3 regions of the Tessaracoccus pujii genome follow, and region 1 is predicted to be linked to each of the others. Evidence: predicted binding sites of a transcription regulator. Region 1 holds the regulator's gene; each other region holds the start of a gene.
What was found. The regulator LexA, encoded in region 1, represses DNA repair genes until DNA is damaged. The targets are predictions, from matches to a motif close to TCGAACANNTGTTCGA.
Positions count from the first base shown of each region.

Region 2: the regulator LexA is predicted to act here: its motif matches at 899-914, upstream of ACX1D0_RS06935 (DUF6504 family protein).
Region 3: the regulator LexA is predicted to act here: its motif matches at 934-949, upstream of ACX1D0_RS01770 (HNH endonuclease signature motif containing protein).

Region 1 covers NZ_CM137012.1:728,568-730,830, forward strand. The annotation lists gene ACX1D0_RS03545 (ATP-dependent DNA helicase) at 1-762, shown strand, start outside; gene lexA (transcriptional repressor LexA) at 770-1,504, opposite strand; gene ACX1D0_RS03555 (hypothetical protein) at 1,706-2,032, shown strand; gene nrdR (transcriptional regulator NrdR) at 2,203-2,263, shown strand, end outside.
Region 2 covers NZ_CM137012.1:1,419,169-1,421,431, reverse strand. The annotation lists gene ACX1D0_RS06940 (hypothetical protein) at 1-842, opposite strand, end outside; gene ACX1D0_RS06935 (DUF6504 family protein) at 1,060-1,374, shown strand; gene ACX1D0_RS06930 (DNA polymerase III subunit alpha) at 1,374-2,263, shown strand, end outside.
Region 3 covers NZ_CM137012.1:379,783-382,045, reverse strand. The annotation lists gene ACX1D0_RS01775 (nicotinate phosphoribosyltransferase) at 1-722, shown strand, start outside; gene ACX1D0_RS01770 (HNH endonuclease signature motif containing protein) at 964-2,263, shown strand, end outside.

The sequences.
Region 1 (2,263 bases):
CTCGGCGGCTCGTTCGAGGCCGCAGCCAGCTCCATGGGGCTCAACTACAACGACAGGCTCACGGGGGACGCGGAGCCGGACGACGAGTTCGCATGGCGTGGGGTGGACGTCGGATCACCGTTCGACTACTCCAGGCAGGGGATCCTCTACGTGGCCAGGCGGCTTCCGCCCCCCGGCCGGGACGGCATGAACCCAGAGACCCTGGCCGAGATCGCCCAGCTCATGTGGGCGGCCGGCGGCCGCACGCTGGGGCTCTTCGCCTCGCGTCGCGCCGCGGAACAGGCCGCTGAATACTGTCGCCGGGAGCTGCCGGACCTCACGCTCTTGTGCCAGGGGGAGGCCCAGCTGTCCGAGCTGACACGCACCTTCATCGCGGATCCCGCCACTTCGCTGTTCGGCACCATGTCACTGTGGCAGGGCGTGGATGTGCCGGGGGAGACGTGCCAGCTGGTCATCATCGACAAGCTCCCTTTCCCGCGTCCGGACGATCCGCTTATGCAGGCTCGGAAGAAGGCCGTCGACGACGCGGGCGGCAACGGATTCATGCGGGTGGCCGCGTCGCACGCGGCTCTCCTGCTGGCGCAGGGCGCCGGGCGGCTGATCCGCCGGACCGAGGATCGCGGCGTCGTGGCTGTGCTGGACCCGAGACTCGTCACGAAGCGCTACGGCGAGTTCCTCAAGTCCTCGCTTCCGGACTTCTGGATGACCACCGACGGCGATGTGGCGGTGCAGGCACTGCGCCGCCTCAGGGGTGCTGACTAGCGCACCACTAGAGCTTGCGAAGGACCGCCACGACCTTGCCCATGATGGTGGCGTGGGTGCCGTCGATGGGTGAGTAGTCGGGGTTGTGCGGGAGCAGCCACACCTTTCCGTCCTTGCGCTTGAAGGTCTTGACCGTGGCCTCGTCGTCCAGCAGCGCGGCCACGATGTCTCCGTTGTGGGCGTCCGACTGCTGGCGCACCACCACCCAGTCGCCGTTGCAGATGGCGGCGTCGATCATCGAATCCCCACGCACCTCCAGCAGGAAGACCTGGTCGTCTCCCACGAGCTGGCGCGGAAGCGCGAACACGTCCTCCACCTGCTCCTGGGCCAGGATGGGCCCACCGGCGGCGATGCGGCCGATCAGCGGGGCCGCGACGGACCTGGGCGCCTCGTCGAACGCCTGCGCCGAATCCATGCCCTCCTCACCCGGCATGGTGACCACCACAGCTCGGGGGCGGTTCGGGTCCCGGCGGAGGAATCCCTTCTCCTCCAGGACCTTGAGCTGGTAGGTGACGCTGGATGTGGAGGCCAGGCCGGCCCGCGTCGCCACTTCGCGGATGCTGGGCGGATATCCGAGTTCTTCGATGGATTGCTTCACCACGCGCAGAATGGCCAACTGGCGCGTGGTGAGGCCGTGCGCGTCCTCCGGACCGTCAGGGAACGAGGCCATGGTCCCGAGCTCGGCCTCGATGGAAGCGTTGGTGGGGCGGCCCCGTCGAGGGCGTTTCGTCTCTTCAACCATGGAACAAGATTAGCCGGTCCGCGAACGTGTGTTCGAAATCAACGTGGCGTGTCGCGCACTGTGGAGAAATTGTCAGTGGGTGCCGATGGACTACGTGTGTCGCCTACCGCGACACGCCAGGGTCGAACGGGTGTTTCATTCCGGAGGCGAAGGCGCTAGAGTTTATTTAGAACAAGCGTTCTACGGAGGAGAGAGGTTGTCATGACCGCTTCACGCGCACTGAGCTTCCGGGTTGTCGACGCCGGCGCCCGTCGGGTCGTCACGGTCTCGCCCGCTGGTCGGCCGGAGCTCGGAGGGCCGCTGGCTCGCCCGTCCCGCCCCGTCTCGCCCGGACGGGTCGGCGGCGTCGCCTCCTGCAGAGTCACCCGCCCAGTCCTACCCTTTCTCGCGCTGAAGGTGGTGGCTGTCGGGTTGCTGGCGTCCGTGGGTGCGGCCGTCTCTGCGGCCCAGTTTGTGGACATGTCGCAGGAGCCGGCCACCCGCTACGTGGCGGGGGATCCGGCCTGGGCGCACGTCGCCGCTCCCTGAAGACCGACTTGACGTGCATCGGCGATTCGCCCTTGAACATGGAGGCCCCCAGATCTAGGCTGTCCCTACATCTAGTAGTTACAGCGGTGTCTTTCCCCCATAAGTTGTGGTCCCGGCCATAGCGTGGCAAGGTTGGCCCTCCGCTGTTCACCAGGGAAGGCCCGCCGGTCATGCACTGCCCGTTCTGCCGCAACGAAGACACCAAGGTGTCTGACTCGCGCGCCACCGAGG
Region 2 (2,263 bases), 690 kb from region 1:
GTGTGGTCCACCGCCTCGCCCGCCACGCCGCCACGGTCCGCCACCGAGGAGCCGACGGCGGGCGCCAGGGCAGGGCGCGCCCAGCGGGGGCGACGGGGGAGGCAGTCCACCGCGGGCGCCGCGGGGGCGCCGTCGACGACCTCCACCCGGCGCGTGGCCAACCGCCCCTCGAGCAGATCGACCAGCCGCGTGGCGCTCTGCGTGCGGCCGGCGTCGTCGACGACGATCCACCGCCCGAACGTGCGCTCCACCACCAGCCGGGTGGCCAGCAGCGCCGGGGCGCGGCGGGACCGGGTGCCGGCCGGCGGGGCCAGGTCCAGCACGATCCGCGCCAGGTGGGGATGGCCCACGCGGTCCGCGACGTCGGCGAGGGTGCGGTCCAGCAGCAACGCCCGGCGGTCCGCCCGGGTGGCCGGCGCGTCCGGGCGCTCCACGCCGAACCGCCGCGCCGCGAGCCAGGCGTCGTCCAGGGTGTCGAGGGTGTCGCGCCACCGCTCCGCGACCGGCCGCCCGTACCGGCTGCTGAGGACGGCGAACTGCTGCCCGCGCTCGGTGGGCAGCGCGAGCTCGGCGCCGTCGTCGAAGCGGTGGACGGCGGGCGGCGCCTCCGTCATGGCCAGGCCGGCGCGGGCCAGCTCCGCATCGAGGGTGCGGCCCGATTTCTTGAACAGGTCGCGCCAGGGGGCCGGCAGCGTCACGACGGGGGGCAGCTGCCCACGCTCGGCCGCCCACCGGCCGCCCATGGCCTCACCGCAGAGGTCGAGGCGCACCTGGTGGCCCAGTTTCGCGAGCCGGGCGGCGCAGGCCATGCCGGCCAGCGTGCCGCCGCGGATCGTGAGCATGCCGCCCAGGATAGGGGTTGACGTTCTGTCGGTGGGGGGGCATATAGTAGGAACTACCGAACGCCTGTTCTATTAGTTCGGGGAAGCTCTGGTGGAACAGGCGCACGGTATGGGCCGCCCTGGCCCGGCGTAGCTTCGACCCCTACGCCGGGCCAGGGCTCCCGGGTCGAGAAGCACAGTCTGCACCCCCTCATCTCCCCGGAAGGCCGCCATGCGCATGTACGACGAACCCATCCACGTGCTGTTCAGCGACGAGCCCCGCCAGTTCATCTGGCGGGACCGGCTGCTGCTGGTCAAGGAGGTCCAGGGGCGGTGGAGCCGCGCCACGCCGTGGTGGTCCGGGCGGCAGGTGCGCGCGGCGCGGGGCGAGGAGGTCGCGGCGGAGCGGGGCGAGGAGGTCGCGGCCCGCGACCTGCTCGGCGAGCGGGAGGTGTGGCGCGTCGAGGCCGGCAACGGGCGGCACCGCGGCGTCTACGAGCTGGCGCGCACGGTGGACGCAGAGGACTGGGTGCTCCAGGCGGTGCTGGACTGATGTCGGAGTTCGTGCACCTGCGCGTGGCCTCCGGATACTCCTTCCAGTACGGCGCGTCGCACCCCGGTGAGCTGGTGGCCGAAGCGGTGCGCCACGGCATGGACGCGCTCGCGCTCACGGACCGCGGCGGCCTCTACGGCGCGGTCCGTTTCGCCAAGGCCTGCCTCAAGGCCGGGATCGCCCCCATCGTCGGGGTGGACCTGGCGGTGCGCCCGGCCGGGTGGCAGGCCACGCGGCGCCCCTCGGCGGCCCGCGGCGGGCAGTTGCGCGACGAGCGCCTCCCGCGCGTCGTGGTGCTGGCCACCTCCAGGGCGGGGTGGGGCACGCTGTGCGCGCTCATCACCGAGGCCCAGCTCACGGGCGAACGCGGTGATCCGGTGGTCTCCCTCGGCATCCTCGCGCGGCACTGCGCAGGGCACGACGCCGTGGTGCTGCTCGGCGCGGATTCGGAGGTGGGCGAGGCGCTCGCCGTGGGCCGCCCGGATCTGGCGGAGGTCGCGGCCAGGCGGTGGCGCGCGGAGCTGGGCTCCGGCCTGGTCCTGGCCGCCACCAACCACCAGGTGGGTGGCCGCGGGGCGGGGTCGGCGCACCACGCGGCGGGCATGATCCGCCTGGCCCGCCGGCTGGGCCTCCCCGTCGTGCTCACCAACGCGGCACGGATGGCGCGCCGGGAGCAGGCCGCCACCGCGGACGTGCTGGACGCCGCGCGCCGCCTGGCGCCGCTGGACGTGCGCACCATCGACAGGCGAAACGCGGAGGGCTACCTGAAGACGGGGGAGGCCATGGCGGTCGCGGCGGACGAGGCGGCCAGGCTCGCCGGTGAGCCGGACGGCACGGCCCTGCTGCGCGCCACCCGGCACCTCGCCGAGCGGTGCCGGCTGGACCCCGT
Region 3 (2,263 bases), 350 kb from region 1:
GCGCACAACTCGCGACACTGGGCGAGGCCACCACGCTGCTGGTGGACACCTACGACATCGACGCCGCCATCCGGCTGGGCGTGGAGCTCACGGGCGGGCGGCTGGGAGCGATCAGGCTGGACTCCGGCGACCTGGCGCTGGTGGCGCGCGAGGCCCGTGATCTCCTCGACGACCTCGGCGCCACCCACACCCGGATCATGGTCACCTCGGACCTCGACGAATGGCAGATCGCCGCGCTGCAGGGCGCCCCCGTGGACGGCTACGGCGTGGGCACCGCGCTGGTCACCGGCTCCGGGCACCCAACCTGCGGGTTCGTGTACAAGCTCGTGGCGCGCGCCGCCTCGGACGATCCGAACGCGCCGATGACGCCGGTGGCGAAGAAGTCCAAGGGCAAGAACACGCTGGGCGGCCGGAAGTTCGCCATGCGCCGCCGCGGGGCCGACGGCAGGGCCGAGTCCGAGGTGATCGGGATGGGCACCCCGCCCGCCAACGACGGCAACGACCGCGACCTCCTCGTCCCCGTGTTCCGCGGGGGCGAGCTGGTCTACCGCGCCACCCTCGACGACGCGCGCCGCCGGCACGTCGAGTCCCTGGCGGAGCTGCCGGTGGGCGCCCACCGGATCTCGAAGGGCGATCCGGCCCTGGAGACCCTCATCCTCGACGAGACCGGCAACCAGTCCACCAACCCGTATCAGGCCGCGCCGCTGGTGCCGAACCTCTGACCGGGCGCTCCGACGTGCGCTGTCCCCGGTGGGCGGGGGAGTAATCAGGGAGTCAGGCCCGGGATCCCGGGCCGTGAACTCCTGCCCGCGGGGCCGAGGGTGGCCGGCTCCTGCTTCGGCCCGCTGGCGGCGATGGGCACACCCAGGCGCCTATCAATCCTTGTCAGAGCGAGTATCACAGTGCGGCAACAGTTCACACCCACGCCTTGCGTCGCACACCTGTTCTATTTATACTGGACTCATGCTTCAACGACGGCTCACCACGGACCAGGCGCTCGGTGCGCTGGAGTCCACGCTGTCGCTGGTGGACCACGCGGAGCGCGAAGGGCTGGAGCCCACGGCCAGGCTGCGTCTGATGCAGCGGGCCAGGCGGCTCGCCGAGCGGATCGAGTCGCTCGCACTTGTCCTCACTGACGAGGCCAACCGGGCCCAGGCGTCGATGAAGTCCGCAGGCACTCCGCTGACGTCCTTCCTGGCCGTCAGCGAGCAACGTGACACGAGGGAGGCCGCCGCGCAGGTGTTCCAGGCCCGGGACCTCGCCACACACTCGCAGGTCCGGCAGGCGGCTCTCGAGGGCGACGTGTCGCCCGGACATGCGGTGGCCATCTGCAAGGGCATGGCGCAACTCCCGGCCGGGTTGAGTGCCGAGCAGGTGGAGCGGGCGCAGGCAGTGTTCATCGGGCGCGCTGCCAGCGCCACGCCCCGCAAGCTGGCGCAGGCGGCGGCGCTCGTTCTGGCGGAGGTCGCGCCGGAACTGATGCCCACCGCGGCGGAGCAGGTCGCAGACATCGAGGCGCAGACGCGCCGGGCGCGGGCCAAGCGGTCGTTCAGCTACGGCGACGACGGCGACGGCTCCGTGTGGTTCCGCGGCTCCCTGCCTGAGGTGGACGCGGCGCCGCTGATCGCCACCCTGGAGGCGTACGTGCAGGCGGATCGACGAGCGGCGCGGGGCCGTCTCGCCGGCGTCCGCTCCCTGCGCCCCGGGCCGCAGCTGCTCCGGAGCTACGCTGCAGCCGATCAGGGCCGCACGCCCGACCAACGCAGGGCCGACGCGTTCACCACCATCGTGGCCGAGCATCGCGGGGCGCCGACAGCGGCCGGAGACCGGCCGCGGATCGTGATCACCATCAGCGAGGCGGACCTACGGGGTCGCGCGGAGGCATTGGGCTTACTAGCGTCGGGTGCGGAGATCGCACCCGGAGACCTGCGCCGGCTCTGCTGCGACGCGGACCTCACCCCGGCCGTCCTGGGCGCTGCCTCGGAGATCCTGGACATCGGACAGACGAAGCGGCTGGTGAACCCCGGCATCCGCAAGGCACTGTCCCTCCGCGACGGCGGCTGCGCATTCCCCAACTGCACCGCACCGGATTCGGCGTGCGAAGCACATCACGTGATTCCGTGGTATCTCGACGGGCCCACGTCGCTGGGAAACATGGTCCTGCTCTGTGCACATCATCACGCGGTCATCGAGCCCCAACGATTCAACGCCGACGCCGATCAATGGACAGTCACGTTCGATCCGGTCACCCGGAAGCCGGTGA